3 regions of the Methylobacterium sp. CCH7-A2 genome follow, and region 3 is predicted to be linked to each of the others. Evidence: predicted binding sites of a transcription regulator. Region 3 holds the regulator's gene; each other region holds the start of a gene.
What was found. The regulator PhoB, encoded in region 3, activates phosphate uptake and scavenging genes when phosphate is short. The targets are predictions, from matches to a motif close to TGTCATNNANCTGTCAT.
Positions count from the first base shown of each region.

Region 1: ugpB (sn-glycerol-3-phosphate ABC transporter substrate-binding protein UgpB) is a predicted target of PhoB. The motif match lies at 1,333-1,349, and genes of this name have one in related genera.
Region 2: AX750_RS13285 (Orn/Lys/Arg decarboxylase N-terminal domain-containing protein) is a predicted target of PhoB. The motif match lies at 2,392-2,408, and genes of this name have one in related genera.

Region 1 covers NZ_LSKN01000095.1:47,991-53,952, reverse strand. The annotation lists gene AX750_RS07920 (PfkB family carbohydrate kinase) at 1-43, opposite strand, end outside; gene AX750_RS07915 (fumarylacetoacetate hydrolase family protein) at 40-1,218, opposite strand; gene ugpB (sn-glycerol-3-phosphate ABC transporter substrate-binding protein UgpB) at 1,423-2,745, shown strand; gene ugpA (sn-glycerol-3-phosphate ABC transporter permease UgpA) at 2,809-3,690, shown strand; gene ugpE (sn-glycerol-3-phosphate ABC transporter permease UgpE) at 3,690-4,538, shown strand; gene AX750_RS07895 (sn-glycerol-3-phosphate import ATP-binding protein UgpC) at 4,546-5,625, shown strand; gene AX750_RS07890 (thioredoxin family protein) at 5,740-5,962, opposite strand, start outside.
Region 2 covers NZ_LSKN01000177.1:6,737-12,698, forward strand. The annotation lists gene AX750_RS13275 (DUF3141 domain-containing protein) at 1-1,468, opposite strand, end outside; gene fabI (enoyl-ACP reductase FabI) at 1,483-2,247, opposite strand; gene AX750_RS13285 (Orn/Lys/Arg decarboxylase N-terminal domain-containing protein) at 2,451-4,820, shown strand; gene AX750_RS13290 (GNAT family N-acetyltransferase) at 4,835-5,392, shown strand; gene AX750_RS13295 (hypothetical protein) at 5,423-5,719, opposite strand.
Region 3 covers NZ_LSKN01000298.1:13-5,974, forward strand. The annotation lists gene AX750_RS22720 (TIGR03862 family flavoprotein) at 122-1,360, opposite strand; gene phoB (phosphate regulon transcriptional regulator PhoB) at 1,523-2,221, opposite strand; gene phoU (phosphate signaling complex protein PhoU) at 2,380-3,099, opposite strand; gene pstB (phosphate ABC transporter ATP-binding protein PstB) at 3,143-3,943, opposite strand; gene pstA (phosphate ABC transporter permease PstA) at 3,992-4,882, opposite strand; gene pstC (phosphate ABC transporter permease subunit PstC) at 4,895-5,866, opposite strand.

The DNA of each region.
Region 1 (5,962 bases), on a different contig from region 3:
CGCCGATCGCCTCGCCGACGACGAGGATGGCGCCTGGCCTCACAGCAGCCCGCGCTTGGCCAGGCTGCGCATCAGATGCGACGTGCCGAAGGTCCAGGGCTCGCAATGGTCGGTGCGCTTCATGCGGTTGACCAGCGCGCCGAGCTCGGGCGCCGCGATGGTGACCACGTCGCCGTATTTGTGGGTGAAGCCACCGCCGGGCGTGTCGCGATCCTTGATCGGCGCGAACATGGTGCCGAGATAGAGCGCCGCCCCGTCCGGATACTGGTGATGCGGGCCGATCATCTGGCTCGCGAGATCGGCGGGATCGCGGCTGATCTTCGCGATCGAGGAGGAGCCTTCCAGCACGAAGCCGTCCTCGCCCTCGACCTTGAGCGTCACGGTCGTGTTGCGGACATGGTCCAGGGTGAAGCCGGCATCGAAGAGGCGGATGAAGGGGCCGACCGCGGCGGCGGCATTGTTGTCCTTGGCCTTGCCGAGGAGCAGGGCCGAACGGCCCTCGACATCGCGCAGATTGACGTCGTTGCCGAGCGTGGCACCGACGATGCGGCCGTCGGAAGCGACGACGAGCACGATCTCGGGCTCGGGATTGTTCCAGGTCGAGGCGGGATGCAGACCGGCGTCGAAACCGGTGCCGACGGAGGACATCGGCGGCGCCTTGGTGAAGATCTCGGCATCGGGGCCGATGCCGACCTCGAGATACTGGCTCCAGGCCCCCTGTTTGATGAGGACATCCTTGAGATGCATCGCCTCGGGCGAGCCGGGCTTCAGCTTCGAGAGATCATCGCCGATCAGCCTGCCGATCTCCTCGCGGATGGTGGCGGCGGCGGCCGGGTTGCCGCGCGCCTTCTCCTCGATGACACGCTCCAGCATCGAGACGGCGAAGGTGACGCCGGCGGCCTTCACCACCTGCAGATCGAGCGGGGAGAGCAGCCAGGGGCGCGCGGCGTCGCGACCATCCGGCGGCGTGTTCGCCAGGATTTCGGCGAGCGGCGCGACGGTCTCGCCCGGCCCGGCCCGCAGCGCGGCAGCGGGATCGGCAGCCTCGCAGAGATCGCGGCTGGTCGGGAAGGTGCGGGTGACGTCGATCACGTTTCCGTCGCGCAGCGTGACCACCGCGGGCCCTCCGACATCCGGGCGCCAGATGCGCCCCAGTAAGGCCGCGGCCTGCGCGTCTGCGGGCAGGGTCCGTTCGGGCGTCAGCGTCAGGCGGGGCATGGGAGGCATCCGTGGAAGGCGGTGGGGTCCGGGAGAACAGCGTCTTCCGGTGGATTGTGCAAGACCCAGCTCCAGGCGCGGCGAAAGCGCTCGCGCTTGCATCCGTCATCATTTTGTCATTGAACCGTCGCCCGGCCTTCATGTTAGCTTGCGCACCAACAAGAACAGCCGCCTCGGCCCACCGAGGGCGGAAGGGAGAAAGAGATGACCGTGAAATCACGTATCCTGATGTCCGTCGCGGCCTTCGTCCTCGGCGGCGCCGCGCCTGCGCTGGCGCAGACCGAGATCCAGTGGTGGCATGCCATGACCGGCGCCAACAACGACGTGGTCGTGCGGCTGGCCGAGGAGTTCAACGCCTCGCAGAAGGACTTCAAGGTCGTTCCGACCTATAAGGGCTCCTATGCCGACACGCTGAACGCCGGCATTGCAGCCTTCCGCGCCGGCAATGCGCCGCACATCATGCAGGTCTTCGAGGTCGGCACCGCGACGATGATGTCGGCCAAGGGTGCCATCAAGCCGGTGCAGGACCTGATGAAGGACGCCGGCGAGACCTTCGACCCCAAGGCCTATCTGCCGGCGATCACCGGCTACTACTCGACCACGAAGGGCGAGATGCTGTCCTTCCCCTTCAACTCGTCCTCCACGGTGATGTGGTACAACAAGGACGCGTTCAAGAAGGCGGGGCTGAACGCCGATGCGGCGCCCAAGACCTGGCCGGAGGTGTTCGACGCGGCCAAGAAGCTCAAGGCGGCCGGCTACGACAAGTGCGGCTTCTCCAACGCCTGGGTGACCTGGGTGAATGTCGAGCAGCTCGGCGCCTGGCACAACGAGCCGGTCGGCACGAAGGCCAACGGCTTCGAAGGCTTCGACACCGAGTTCGTCTTCAACAAGGGCGTCTTCCTCAAGCACCTGACCAATCTGGTCGAGATGCAGAAGGACAAGACCTATGATTACTCGGGCCGCACCAACACGGGCGAAGGTCGCTTCACCTCGGGCGAGTGCCCGATCTTCCTGACCTCCTCCGCCTTCTTCGGCAACGTCCGCGCGAACGCCAAGTTCGAGTGGGGCAATGCGCCGATGCCGTATTACCCCGATGTCCAGGGTGCTCCGCAGAACTCGATCATCGGCGGCGCTTCGCTCTGGGTGATGGGTGGCAAGAAGGCCGACGAGTACAAGGGCGTCGCCAAGTTCTTCACCTTCCTGTCCGATGTCGACCGCCAGGTGAAGCTGCACACGGAATCCGGCTATCTGCCGATCACCAAGGCGGCCTATGAGAAGGTCAAGGCGTCCGGCTTCTACAAGGACAAGCCCTTCCTCGAGACGCCGCTGCTGCAGCTGACCAACAAGGAGCCGACGGCGAATTCCCGCGGGGTGCGCTTCGGCAGCCTCGTCCAGATCCGCGATATCTGGGCCGAGGAGTTCGAGGCCGCCCTGAACGGCCAGAAGACGCCGAAGGCAGCGCTCGACGCGGCCGTCGAGCGTGGCAACCAGACGCTGCGCCAGTTCGAGCGCACCGCCTCGCGCTGATCCTCATCCTCACGTGACACCGCCGCCCCGGCTGCCGGGGCGGCGGATTCTTTCGGACAGGCCATGCAGAAGAACGCCTATTTCAACGGGCTCACGGTGCCGGCCCTGCTGCTGTTGCCGCAGCTCGCCATCACTATCGTGTTCTTCTACTGGCCCGCCAGCCAGGCAATCTGGCAGAGCTTTCTGCTGGAGGATGCGTTCGGCGTCTCGACCGAGTTCGTCTGGCTCGAGAACTATCAGGCCCTGTTCCGCGATCCGGGCTATCTCAAGGCCTTCGTTAACACGGTGATCTTCTCGACGGCCGTGTGCTTCCTCTCGCTGTCGCTGGCGCTGCTCTTCGCGGTGATGGCGGACCGGGCGATCCGCGGCGCCGAGATCTTCAAGACCCTGCTGATCTGGCCCTACGCCGTCGCTCCCGCGATTGCCGGCGTGCTCTGGATCTTCATGTTCGACCCGTCGCTGGGCATGCTGGCGCGCGGCCTCCAGAGCCTCGGCATCGCCTGGAATCCGCGCCTGAACGGCAATGACGCGATGCTGCTCGTCATCCTCGCGGCGACCTGGAAGCAGATCAGCTACAATTTCCTGTTCTTCCTGGCGGGGCTGCAATCGATCCCCAAGAGCGTGATCGAGGCCGCCGTGATCGACGGTGCGCGGCCGATGCGGCGCTTCTGGACGATCGTCTTCCCGCTGCTCTCGCCGACGACCTTCTTCCTGCTCGTCGTCAACATCGTCTACGTCTTCTTCGACACCTTCGGCATCATCGACACGATGACGGCGGGCGGGCCTTCGGGCGCGACCGAGACGCTGGTCTACAAGGTCTATGCGGACGGCAAGGGCGGCTCCAATCTCGGCGGCTCGGCGGCGCAGTCGGTCGTGCTGCTGGTCATGGTCATCGCGATGACGGCGGTGCAGTTCAAGTTCATCGAGCGCAGGGTCAGCTACTGATGGTCGAGGACCGCCGCCTGGGCGACGCGATCGCCTATGTCATCCTGACGATCGGCGTGCTGATCGTCGCCTTCCCGGTCTGGCTGACCTTCGTCGCCTCGACCTGGGACAACGCCACCATCATCAACGGGCAATTGCCGCTCTGGCCAGGGCCGCATTTCCTCGAAAATTACGGCCAGATCCTCTTCGTCGGGACGGCGCGCACGACGCGCGAGCCGGTGGCGACGATGATGCTCAACTCCTTCATCATGGCCATGGCGATCGCGATCGGGAAGATCTTCATCTCCGTGCTCTCGGCCTATGCGATCGTCTATTACCGCTTCCCCTTCCGGATGGCGGCCTTCTGGATCATCTTCGTGACGCTGATGCTGCCCGTCGAGGTGCGCATCTTCCCGACCTTCAAGGTCGTCTCGGACCTGCGGATGCTCGACACCTATCAGGGCCTCGCGATCCCGCTGATCGCGTCTGCGACCGGCACGCTGCTGTTCCGCCAGTTCTTCATGACGATCCCCGACGAGCTGCTGGAAGCCTCGAAGATCGACGGTGCCGGACCGTTCAAGTTCTTCAAGGACACGGTCGTCCCGCTCTCGATCACCACCATCGCAGCGCTGTTCGTGATCCAGTTCATCTATGGCTGGAACCAGTATCTCTGGCCGCTTCTGATCACGACGAAGGACTCGATGCAGACCATCGTCATCGGCATCAAGAAGATGATCGTCACCTCCGACGCGCTCACCGAATGGCAGCTCGCCATGGCCACGGCCATGCTGGCGATGCTGCCGCCGGTGCTCGTCGTCGTCCTGATGCAGAGGCTCTTCGTGAAGGGCCTGGTCGAAACCGAGAAATAAGTCGCCGATGGCCCAGGTTACACTCACCAACGTCAAGAAGATCTACGCCGGCGGCGTCGAGGCGGTGAAGGGCGTGTCCTTCGACATTCCCGATGGCGGCTTCTGCGTGCTGGTCGGCCCCTCCGGCTGCGGCAAATCCACGCTTCTGCGCATGGTCGCCGGACTGGAGACGATCTCGGCGGGCGAGGTCTCGATCGGGGATCGCGTCGTCAACGAGATCGGACCGGCCGATCGCGACATCGCGATGGTGTTCCAGAACTACGCGCTCTACCCGCATATGAGCGTCTACGACAACATGGCCTATGGCCTGCGCAACCGCGGCACGCCCAAGGACGAGATCGACCGGCGGGTGAAGGAAGCGGCGCGCATCCTCGCCATCGAGGGGCTGCTGGAGCGCCGGCCGAAGCAGCTCTCGGGCGGCCAGCGCCAGCGCGTCGCGATGGGCCGTGCCATCGTGCGCAAGCCGCAGGTCTTCCTGTTCGACGAGCCGCTCTCCAACCTCGACGCCAAGCTGCGCGTGCAGATGCGCGTCGAGATCAAGAAGCTGCAGCGGGCGCTCGGCGTCACCTCGATCTACGTCACGCATGACCAGGTCGAGGCGATGACGCTGTCCGACAAGCTGGTCGTCATGAATGGCGGCCAGGTCGAGCAGATCGGCCTGCCGGCGGACGTCTACAAGAAGCCGGCGAGCAAGTTCGTCGCGACCTTCATCGGCTCGCCGCCGATGAACATCCTGCCTGGCACGATCGACGGCCCCGGCATCGTGGCGCTGGGCGATGCGATCCTGGAGGCACGCGACCTACGCCAGGATCTGCCGGCGCAGACGGCGGTCGAGGTAGGCTTAAGGCCCGAGGATGTCGAGATCGCCTCCGAGGGTGAAGCTGGATCGCTGCCCTTCGATGTCGAGTTCATCGAGGAGCTGGGCGCGACGCAGCTCTTCCACGGCCAGCTCGCCGGCCTGCCCTTCGTGATGCAGGCGGCGACCGACGCGGTCGCCGCTCAGGCCGGCCGCATCTGGATCACGGTCGATCCGGACCGGGTGCATGTCTTCGACAGCCAGACGGGCGTGCGGCTGGGGCGGGTTTAGCGAGGCGTCATTCTTGGGCGAAGCGAAGCGCAGACCCGAGAATCTCTTCCAAGAAAAGGCACTGGTTGACGAGATGCTCGGGTCAAGCCCGGGCATGACGCTTAGGGTCAGCCCTCAGGAAACCGGCGCGTATTTCACCGCGCAGCCATAGGCCTTGGTGCTCGCCTCCGAGACCGGCTTGCCGGCCTTGAGCTCGGCCACCGCCTGGCGAACATAGCTCTTGGCGCCCTGGAGGCTCGCCGCGCCGGCGGAGGGCTTGTCGTCGATCGCGCCCATATAGGCGAGCGTGCCCTTGGCATCGATGATGTACATATGCGGCGTCGTGGTCGCGCCATAG
Region 2 (5,962 bases), on a different contig from region 3:
CCGCTTCCTCCTTTACGTCTTCGATGCGCATCTCGTAGAGGCCCGGTGCCAACGCCTCGATCGTTTCCAGCGTCGTGCCGACCTCGGCATGCTCGCGCTTGGCGATCTGGGAGGAGACGAAGATGCCGAGATGGCCGACCTGGTCATGCACCATGTAGATGATGCGCTGGCCGCGGATGCGAATCTCCGAGACATCGGCATAGGTCTCGGCGATCCAGTTCAGCGCCTGCTGCGGCGGCGTGATGTTGTCGCCATGGCTGGCGAAGACGATGATCGGCGCGCGGATCGCTTTGAGATCGACCGGCCGGCCGGGCTCGAGCCGGGCCTCGTTCTTCGACAGGCGGTTGCCGACAAAGAGCTGTTCGACAATCCAGCGGATTTCCGGCTCGGTCAGCAGGAAGAAACCGCCCCACCATTTCTCGAATTCCAGAAAGGTCGTGTCGCCCTTGTCGATGTCGCGGAACAGGTCGGTGTATTTGCGAAAAAGGGTTCGCGACGGGTTGAGCATCTCGAAGTTCTGGACCAGATGCGCGCCGTCGAAGATGCCGCCACCGAGGTCTGAGAGGAACATCGGGATCCAGGTCCCGCCGAGCACGCCGGCATTGTAGCGCATCGGGTTCTCGCCGATGCGGCCGGCCCAGGGTGCGACCGGCGCGCCGTTGATGACGATCGGCCCGGTCAGGTCGGTGTTGGTGGCCGCCAGCAGCAGCGTCGCCCACCCGCCCTGGCAATTGCCGGTCACGACCGGCTTGGGCGCTTTCGGATGCCGGCGCATCACCTCGCGCACGAAGGCCGCCTCGCTGCGTGTAACATAAGAGAGGTACTGGCCCGGCTCCGGCCGGCTGCGGAAGGCGGCGAAATAGACCGGGTGGCCTTCGCGCAGCGCGACGCCGACCTGGCTGTCGGTCTTGAATCCGCCGATGCCGGGCCCGTGGCCGGCGCGCGGGTCGATGATGATGTAGGGCCGCAGCGTGTCGTCGATGACGACGCCGTCCGGCGGCAGGATGCGCAGCAGCATGTAGTTGGAAGGGTAGGGCTGGTCGCGCCCGTCCATCACGGTTTCGTAGTCGTAGATCAGGACCGGCGGGCAGTCGGCCGCTTCGTGCGCCAGAAAGATGTCGCCACGCTTGCGCAGCGTGTCAGCGGCCAGGATCGCGCGCTCGGCGGCGTCGCGCTGGTACTCGAGCCAGGCCTGCGGCAACGCGGTCTTGCCTTGGGCGTGATGCAGGCCCGACAGGACCGCACCGGTCTCTTCCAAGAGCTTGCGGCTGCGCTCGGCATGGGTGTCCAGCATGCGCTTGCCCTGGCGCGCCGCGGCGGCCGACAAGATGTCGCCCGTGCTGGCGCAAGCCTCGGATTCACGCTTCGCGCTGGCCAGGCCTCGCTGAAACATGGCCATAGCATCGCCCTGCGGGCGCGGCAGACCCGACGAGACGTCGGGGTCGAACAGGTCGAAGACGCTGGCCATGGCTAGGGTATCCTTCAGGCGATGATCGAGAAGCCACCATCGATGGCGTGAATGCCACCGGTGAGATTGCGGGCCTCCGGAGAGGCCAGGAAGGCAGCCACTGCGCCGACATCCTCGATCGTGGCGAGATGGCGCGTCGGAGCGCGGCTGGCGGCCGCGTCGAGCAATTCGTCGAAGTGATCGATGCCGGAGGCGGCGCGGGTCGCCAGCGGACCTGGCGAGAGCGCATGAACGCGGATTCCCTGCTCGCCGAGTTCGGCGGCGGCATAGCGAACGGCGCTTTCCAGAGCCGCCTTGACCGGACCCATCATGTTGTAATGGCGCACGACCTGCGAGGAACCGAAGAACGATACCGACAGGCAGGTGCCGCCAGCGGGCATCAGAGGCTCGGCGAGCCGCAGCATCTGCAGAAAGGAATGGACCGAGATCGTCATCGCCTGCGCGAAACCCTCGGACGAGCAATCGATCACGCGGCCCTGCAGCTCCACCTTCGGCGCAAAGGCGATCGAGTGCAGCAACGTGTCGAGCCGGCCCCAGCGCTGGCCGATCTCGTCGAACAGCGCCGCCATCGCGCCGGGCTGCGTAACGTCGAGCGGTGCCATGATCTGCGCGTCGAGCGACTCGGCGAGCGGGCGAACAAAGGGCTCGGCCTTCGCATTGAGCCATGTGACGGCGAGATCGGCCCCCTGTTGACGGAAAGCCTTGGCGCATCCCCAGGCGATGGAATGCTCATTGGCGATGCCGACGACGAGGACTTTCTGACCTTGCAGCGAAAACATCGTGGCCCCCCCCACCGCAATGCAGCATGGCGGGAACAGGCGTCGAACCAGTGACGGTTTTCGGACAGTTCATCAACCGACATGCCCGTTGCGGGCGACACCTCGACCAGTCAGGCTCTTGGTCGGGGCTCCTTCAGTGAGAGGTTTCGTCGTTCCGTCATGAACGGAGGGGATACCTCCCTGATCGCAATATCGGGGTCGAAATGGATTACTTCAGGCGCTTCACCTTCCTCTTCGCGACGCCGAACTTCGATGCGGAGGACCTCGAGGGCATCCGCTTTCACCAGATCGTCGAGGAGATCGAGCGCTCCGGTTTCGAGGTCGTCAAGGCGCGCAAGCTCGAGGACGCCGAGATCGCGGTCCAGACTGATGCGGCGATTGGCTGCATGGTCGTCGACTGGGGCAAGAAGGGCCTTGAGGGAAAGACGGCGGCGCTGATCAACCTGATGCGCCGGCGCGGCCTCGAATTTCCGATCATTCTGCTGATCCGGCGCAAGCGCTTCGAGGATGTGCCGGTCGAGGTTCTCGACTTCATCGACGGCTACATCTTCCTCTCCGAGGAAACCCCGCCCTTCATCGCCAAAAGCCTGATCAGCCGGCTCAAGCAATATGCCGAGACCCTGAAGACGCCGTTTTTCGGCGCGCTCGTCGACTATGCCGAGGAAGGCAACCATCTCTGGACCTGCCCCGGTCACAATGGCGGCGTGTTCTACAGCCGTAGCCCAATCGGCCGCGTCTTCATGGAGCATCTCGGCGAGGCGGTGTTCCGCGACGACCTCGACAATTCCGTGCTCGACCTCGGCGACCTGCTGACCCATGAGGGGCCGGCGCTGAAGGCTCAGAAGGAAGCAGCCCAGATCTTTGGCGCGGAGAAGACCTATTTCGTTCTCAACGGCACCTCGACCTCGAACAAGGTCGCTCTCGCCGCGTTGGTCACCGACGACGACCTCGTCCTGTTCGACCGCAACAACCACAAGGCCGCCCATCACGGCGCGCTGCTGATCTCCGGCGGCATTCCGATCTATGTACCGACCGCGCGCAATGCCTGGGGGCTGATCGGTCCGATGCGCTGGGAGGCCTTCGACGAGCAGGCGTTGCGCGAGCGCATCCGGACCAACCCGCTGGTCAAGGACAAGGAGGCCTGGCAGAAGCCGCGCCCCTTCCGCGTCGCGGTGGTCGAGCAATGCACCTATGACGGCACCATCCACAGCGCCCAGATGATCCTCGATAAGATCGGGCATCTCTGCGACTACATCCTCTTCGACGAGGCCTGGGCCGGATTCATGAAGTTCCACCCGCTCTATGCCGGGCGCTTCGCCATGGGGCTGACGGGGCTCGGGCCCGATTCGCCGGGCATCATCGCCACGCAATCGACGCACAAGCAGCTCGCGAGCTTCAGCCAGGCCTCGCAGATCCACATCAAGGACCGGCACATCAAGGGCCAGAAGCGGCGCGTCGAGCACCGCCGCTTCAATGAGAGCTTCATGCAGTACGCTTCGACCTCGCCCTTCTACCCGCTCTTCGCCTCGCTCGATGTCGGCGCGCAGATGATGAAGGGCCGCTCGGGCGAAGTGCTCTGGGACGACACGATCCGACTCGGCATCGAGCTGCGCAAGAAGATCCGGGCGGTCCGGCGCGAGTTCGAGGAGAAGGAGGCGCGGGTCGAGCGCCGCTGGTTCTTCGAGCCGTTTGTGCCGGAGCGTGTGTCGATCCTCGATGCCGCGCGCCCGGGCGGCGTGCACGACATCGCCTGGGAGATGGTCGCCACCGACCAACTCGCCGCCGACCCGGCTTACTGGCAGCTTGCGCCGGGCGCGGGTTGGCACGGCTTTGCGGCGATGGAAGCGGGCTTCGCCATGACCGACCCCAACAAGCTGACGCTCCTCACGCCCGGTTTCGACCGCGTGACCGGCGCTTATGCGGAGCATGGCATCCCAGCGCCGGTCGTCGCCCAGTTCCTGCGCGAGAACCGGATCGTGGCCGAGAAGAACGACCTCAACTCGCTGCTCTTCCTGCTGACGCCAGGGGTCGAGGCCAGCAAGGCTGGCACGCTGATCAGCGGGCTCGTCGCCTTCAAGAAACTGCATGACGATAACGCCCTCCTCGAAGACGCGATCCCGGAGTTCTATCGGCGCAGGCCGGCTCGCTATGAGGGCGTGCGCCTGCGCGACCTCTGTGGCGAGATGCACCGCTTCTTCCGCGATCATCAGGTCAGCGAGCTTCAGAACCGGCAATTCTCCCCGGAGCATCTGCCGGAGATGGCGATGTCGCCGCATGACGCCGCCCGCTGCCTCGTCCGCAACGATGTCGACTATCTGCCGATCGATGCGATCGCCGGGCGGATCGCCACCACGCCCTTCGTCGTCTACCCTCCCGGCATCGCCACCATCGTGCCGGGCGAGCGCCTGTGTCAGCGGGCCAAGCCGATGATCGACTATCTCAGGATGTTCGAGGCCTGCTTCAATGCCTTCCCGGGTTTCGACGTCGAGATTCAGGGCGTCTATCGCGAGCATGACGCTGACGGTCGGGTCCGCCTACACACCTATGTGGTCAGCGAGCCGGTCGAGCACTGAGGTCGGACGACGCCATGGATGTTGACCTGCCGATCTTCGTGCGTCCCTCGCGCGACGACGATGTCGAGCCCATGCTGGCGATCTATCGTCGGCATATCCGCCGCGGCATCGAAGCCGGGGTCGAGGAGACCGGCACGCCGCAGCCGGACGATCTCAAGGACCGCCGCAAGAACCTGCGCAACCGCCGCCTGCCGCACCTCGTGGCGACGCGCGGCGGCGAGGTCGTGGGCTATGCCTATGTCGTTCCCTTTCGCAAGCGTCCCGCCTACCGTTTCACCGTGAAACATTCGATCTATGTGCATCACGAGCATCTCGGACGTGGCATCGGGAGGTTGCTGATGCAGGCGCTGATCGACGCCTGCGCGGCGGCCGGTTTCCGTCAGATGATCGGCTATATCGATGGGGAGAACACCGCCTCGTTGGCTCTTCACGAGCGCTTCGGCTTTGTCAGGGTCGGGCTGCTGCCGGGTGTCGCCTATCGCTATGGCAAATGGTCCGACAGCGTCATGGTGCAGCGCTCGCTCGGCGCCGGTGCGACAGCACCGGTTGCTACCGAAGCCTCTCAGCGGTGACAGACTCTGACGTCCCAGCCCTGGGGCAACCTACCGGCGCCCCGGAAACCCGGAGTGGTTCCCGCGTTCGAGTAGACGTTCGGTGCCGCCGCCGTTCTTCCAACCGCCCATAAGGGCGAGCGTGGCCACATAGATCACAGTGTCCTGGGCGTTGCGGACGCTGACGGTAAATGTCCGATGGTCACCCTCCGTGATCTTGTCGTGCGCCATGTCCGGCAGCGTTCCGAGGCCTGCCCAACGTGCGGCGACGTCGTCCAAAAGCTCACGGCCCACTATGTCAATGACCGTTTCTGAGCCGTCGTCAGTGTCGAAGAAATAGCGGGGCATGAAAGCCCTCCGAACGCGGGAATGCCGCGTTCGGTTATGACACCACTTTCCGTCACATAACTCAACCGAGATTGCCGCTGCGTCATCTGAAATCAAGGCTCATGAGCGACGTAGCGTTGCTCAGCGTCATGCAAGCTTCATGTTCGATCGTCAATTAATCATTGGGTCCCGACAACATTCCCCTGTTCGGACTCCCGAGACCACTTCTGGGCCGTCATCGCAACGATGGCGGCCCTTTTTGGT
Region 3 (5,962 bases):
TGTAAGGAGAGGGGCAGGGGTGAGGTGTCGGCCCCTGGACCAGCCGAGTGCTGACCCAACCGCTGCGCCGGTCAGGTCTCACGCCACCTTCAAACGGCCGACCCCTCACCCTGCCCTCTCCCTATGGGACAGGGTTCTCCGTCGAGGTTCCCCGCGCGAGCCACGCCACCATCCCCGCCGCCGCCGCGACGCCGGTCGCGAAGCAGCCCTGCAGGAGGTAACCGCCGGTCGGCGCCTCCCAGTCCAGCATCTCGCCGGCGACGAAGACGCCCGGCAGGCGCCGCAGCATGAAGCCCCCGTCGATCTCGCCGGCCGCGATGCCGCCGGCGCTGGAGATCGCCCGGTCGAGCGGCATCGTCCCGGTCAGGCGCACAGACGCGGATTTGATCGCCGCCGCGAGCGCCGCGGGACTCTCGTCGAGCCTGCCGCCGACGCTGTCGCGCAGCACCGCCACCGCCGCCGGCGACAGCCCTGCCGCCTTGCGCAGATGGTTGCTGAGCGTCTCACCGGGCCGACGCTTGCCGAGCTTCTCGGTCAGACGGGCGAGGTCGAGATCGGGCCGCAGGTCGATCTCGAGCAGCGCCGAACCGTCGCGCGCGATCGCCTCGCGCAGCGACCCCGACAGCGCATAGATCGCGCCGCCCTCGAGTCCATGCGCGTCGATCATCGCCTCTCCAACAATTTCTTTGCCGGCAAAGCGAAGCGTGATCCGTTTCAGCGGCGCGCCGGCGAAGCGCTCGCGCAGCGTGTCGGACCAGGCCACGGCGAAGCCGCCATTGGCGGGCCGCAGCGGCGAAATGGCAACGCCCTTGCCGGCCAGCAGCGGCACCCAGCCACCGTCCGAGCCGAGCCGCGGCCAGCTCGCCCCGCCCAGCGCAAGCAGCGTCGCATCGGCGGCGACCGTCACCTCGCCGGCCGCCGTGGCGAAGGTCAGCGCGCCCTCGTCGTTCCAGCCGGTCCAGCGCCGGCCGGCTTCGAGCCGCACCCCGAGCCCGTCGAGCCGGCGCAGCCAGGCGCGCAACAGCGGCGACGCCTTCATCGCCTTCGGGAAGACGCGCCCGCTGGTGCCGATGAAGCTCTCCGCGCCGAGCTCGTCGGCCCAATCGCGCAGCGCCTGCGGTGGAAACGCCTGGATGGCGGGTTCGAGCCAGTCCCGCGCCGCGCCGTAATGCGGCAGGAAGCTCTCCAGCGGCTCGGAATGGGTGAGGTTGAGCCCGCCGCGCCCGGCGAGCAGGAATTTGCGCGCCGGCGACGGCATCCGCTCATGGATCGTCACGCGGTGGCCGGCCTGGGCCAGCCGCTCGGCCGCGATCAGCCCGGCCGGGCCGGCGCCGATGATGGCGATGTCTTTGATCTGCATCGGGCCGGCTTGCGCCGTCGGGCGTCGCGGGTCAAGCGATCAGGCGCATGCCGGAGCGACCTCGTCATTCTCGGGCTCGACCCGAGAATCTATGGCCGGCACGGCAGGGGAGCCTCGGCGTCACGAGATGCTCGGGTCTGCGCCCGACCATGACGGTTTCCCTCACGCCCGCGCGAAGGTCTCGTCGAAGGCGTAGCCCGCGCCACGGACGGTGCGCAGCGGATCCTTGGCGTCGCCCGGCGTGATCGCCTTGCGCAGCCGCCCGACATGGACGTCGACCGTGCGCTCGTCGATGTAGACGTCGCGGCCCCAGACGGCGTCGAGCAGCTGGGCGCGCGAATAGACCCGGCCCGGCGCCTGCATCAGGAATTCCAGCAGCCGGAACTCGGTCGGCCCCAGATGCAGCTCTTCGCCGGCCCGGCGCACGCGGCGCGTCGTGCGGTCGAGTTCGAGATCGCCGGCGACCAGCAGCCCCGCGACATGGCCGGGCTTCGCCCGGCGCAGCAGCGCCTGGATGCGCGCGATCAGCTCCGGCAGGGAGAACGGCTTGACGACATAGTCGTCGGCCCCGGTGGCGAGGCCGCGCACGCGCTCGGTTTCTTCGCCGCGGGCGGTCAGCATGATGATCGGCACGCGCTCGGTGTCGCGCCGCGCCCGCAGCCGCCGGCACAGTTCGATGCCGGAGAGACCGGGCAGCATCCAGTCGAGCAGCACGAGATCGGGCGTGTTGTCTCGCAGATGCAGCTCGGCGTCGTCCCCCCGCGCCACGCTGTCGACTGCGAAGCCCTCGGCCTCGAGGTTGTAGCGCAGCAGCAGGGTGAGGGGTTCCTCGTCCTCGACGATCAGGATGCGGGCGGCCATGGCACGGTTCCGTTCTTGGCGTTTGTGCCGAAACGCATCGTCATGCTCGCCCTTGTGGCGAGCATCCACGTCTTGAACGCGGCGTGGGTCCGGCGAAGACGTGGATGGTCGGAACAGGCCCGACCCTGACGGCGAAGGCTCCGGCGCAGTCGGTGTTGTCAGCTCCCTGTCACGGCCTCGACCGTGATGTCGGTGGTCTCGAGCTTGGGACGGTTGATGTCGAGCGATTCGCCGGTGACGAGATAGTGGATCGTCTCGGCGATGTTGGTGGTGTGGTCGCCGATGCGCTCGACGTTCTTGGCGCAGAACAGGAGATGCGTGCAGAAGGTGATGTTGCGCGGATCTTCCATCATATAGGTCAACAGCTCGCGGAACAGCGAGGTGTAGAGCGCGTCGATCTCGCCGTCGCGATGCCAGACCTCGAGCGCCTTCTGCTCGTTGCTGGTGGCGTAGGCGTCGAGGACGTCCTTGAGCTGCGCCTGCACCAGCCGGCTCATATGCTCCAGCCCGACGACGGCGCGGTGCGGCGGCGAGAACTGGCCGGAGATCGCGACCGCGCGCTTGGCGATGTTCTTGGCGAGGTCGCCGACGCGCTCGATGTCCGAGGCGATGCGGATCGCCGAGATCAGCTCGCGCAAATCGTTGGCGAGCGGCTGGCGCCGGGCGATCGTCAGCACGGCGCGCTCCTCGACGTCGCGCTGCAGGTTGTCGAGCCGCTGGTCGGCGGAGATCACCTTCTGGGCCAGCGTCGTGTCGCGGCGCACCAGCGCGACCGTGGAATCGCCGAGCATGCGCTCGGACATGCCGCCCATCTCGGCGAGGCTGCGGCGCAGCGACTCCAGTTCGGCGTCGTAGGAGCGGACGATATGTTCGGTCATCGCGGCGTTGTCCTTTGGATGCGGAGCGGAAGCGGCGGCCAAATCAGCCGAAGCGGCCGGTGACGTAGTCCTGCGTCTGCTTCTTGCTCGGGTTCATGAAGATCGTGTTGGTCGCGGCGAACTCGATCACCTCGCCCAGATACATGAAGGCGGTGTACTGCGAGATGCGCGCCGCCTGCTGCATGTTGTGGGTGACGATGACGATCGTGAAGTCGGCCTTCAGCTGCTCCAGCAGATCCTCGATCTTGCCGGTCGAGATCGGGTCCAGCGCCGAGGTCGGCTCGTCGAACAGGATGACCTCCGGCTTCTGCGCGATGGTGCGCGCGATGCAGAGGCGCTGCTGCTGGCCGCCCGAAAGGCCCATGCCGGAGGTCTTGAGCTTGTCCTTGACCTCGTCCCAGAGCGCGGCCCGGCGCAGCGCGCCCTCGACGCGGTCGTCGAGCTCCGACTTCGGCGGCTTCTCGTAGAGGCGGATGCCGAAGGCGACATTGTCGTAGATCGACATCGGGAAGGGCGTCGGCTTCTGGAAGACCATGCCGATGCGCGAGCGCAGCTCGTTGACGTCGACGTCGTTGGAGATGACGTTGCGGCCGTCGAGCATGACCTCGCCGGTCGCGCGCTGCTCGGGATAGAGCGAATAGATCCGGTTGAAGATGCGCAGCAGCGTGGACTTGCCGCAGCCCGAGGGGCCGATTAGGGCCGTGACATGCCGGTCGCGAAAGTCGAGATTGATGTTCTTCAGCGCCTTGTGCTCGCCATAGTAGAAATCGAGGTTCTTCACCGCGATCCGGACGGGCGCGTCGGCGTCGAGCGACTGCGGGCTGAGTTCGAGGGTCGAAAGCATCGACGGGTTCCTTCGGATCTGACGCGACGGAGATAGGTTAGGCGGGTCTCACTTGCCGCCGCGCACGATGCGGCGGGCGACGAGCGAGAGCAGCAGGATCGACAGGGTGATGATCAGCGAACCGGCCCAGGCGAGCTGCTGCCAGTTCTCGTAAGGCGCGGAGGCGAACTGGTAGATCGTCACCGGCAGGTTCGACACGCCGCCCATCAGGTCCGACGAGAACCAGAAATTGTTGTTCAGCGCGGTGAAGATCAGCGGTGCGGTCTCGCCTGCGATGCGGGCGAGCGCCAGCAGGATACCGGTGACCATGCCGGCCTTCGCGGCCTTCCAGGTGATCGAGGTGATCACCACGGAAGGCGGCGCGCCCAGCGCAGCCCCGGCCTCGCGCAGCGGGCCTGGCACCAGGCGCAGCATGTCCTCGGTGGTGCGCACGATCACGGGGATCGCGATGATGCCGAGCGCGACGCCGCCGGCCCAGCCGGAATAGCCGCCGACCGGCTCGACCAGAATGACATAGACGAACAGGCCGATCAGGATCGAGGGCGCCGAGAGTAGGATGTCGTTGATGAAGCGGATCAGGTCGGCCAGCTTCGAGCCCTTGCCGTATTCCGCCAGATAGGTGCCCGCCAGCACGCCGATCGGCGTCGCCACGGCGATGCCGAGGAAGGTCAGCACAATCGAGCCGACCATGGCGTTGGCGAGGCCGCCGCCCTGCGATCCGGGGCCAGGGGTGATCTGCGTGAAGGTGGCGACGGAGAGCCCGCCGATGCCCTTCACGATCAGCATGCCGAGGATCCAGAACAGCACGAAGATGGCGAGGAAGGTGAAGCCGGCGGAGATGACCCGCATCGCCTTGTCGGCGGTGCGGCGGCTCTGCCGGACGCGGCCCCAGGCGGCGTAAGGGGCGGCGGGAGCGGTGGAGGAGGTCGTCAGGCTCATGATCGGGCTCGCTCAGAAGGTCTTGACCCGCGACACCAGGATGCGCGCGACGACCAGGACGACGAAGGTGACGAAGAACAGGATGCAGCCGAGCGCGATCAGCGCGTTCATCTGCAGGCCCAGCGCCTCGTTGAACTCGTTGGCGATGCGCGAGGCGATGGTCGAGCCCGGATCCATGATCGAGGCCGAGAGGCGGTTGGCATTGCCGACCACGAAGGTCACCGCCATCGTTTCGCCGAGCGCGCGGCCGAGACCCAGCATGATCGCACCGATGATCGAGACGCCGGCCTGCGGCACCAGCACATGGCGCACGACCTCCCAGGTCGTCGCCCCGATGCCATAGGCGCTCTCGCGCAGCACGGAGGGGATCTGATCGAGCATGTCCCGCACGATCGAGGCGATGAAGGGGATGATCATGAAGGCGAGGATGATGCCCGCCGTCAGGATGCCCAGTCCGGAGGGCGAGCGCGAATACAGGATTGTCCCGACGATCGGCATCCCCTCGACGATGTTCGAGAGCGGGACCTGCACATAGGCCGCGAAGAGCGGCACGAAGACGAACAGGCCCCACATGCCGTAGATGATCGAGGGCACGGCGGCGAGCAGCTCGATCGTGGTCGAGACTGGCTGCTTGAACCAGGGCGGGGCAAGCTGGGTGAGGTAGACGGCGATGCCGAGCGAGAGCGGCACGCCGATCAGCAGCGCGATCAGCGCCGTCGAGAGCGTACCGACGATGGCCGGCCAGGCGCCATAGACATCGGCCTGGGTGTCCCATTGCGAGCCGGTGATGAAGCTCAGCCCGAACGCCTTGAAGGCCGGCCAGCCGCCGATGACCATCGACAGCATGATGCCGGCCAGCAGCAACAGCACGAACAGGGCCGAGATCAGGCTGGCATTGCGGAAGACGATGTCGAAGGTGCCCTTCGGCGTCTTTCGCTGCGGCCGCGCGGCCGGAATGCTCAGAGTGTCGGTCACGGCGGTCATCCGTGGAACTCCGGTCGTGGCGGAACGAGGATGCGAGGCGGAAGGCGAAGGCTCTCGGGAGGGCCCTCAGCCGGAACAGCGGTTCCGCCGCTGCTC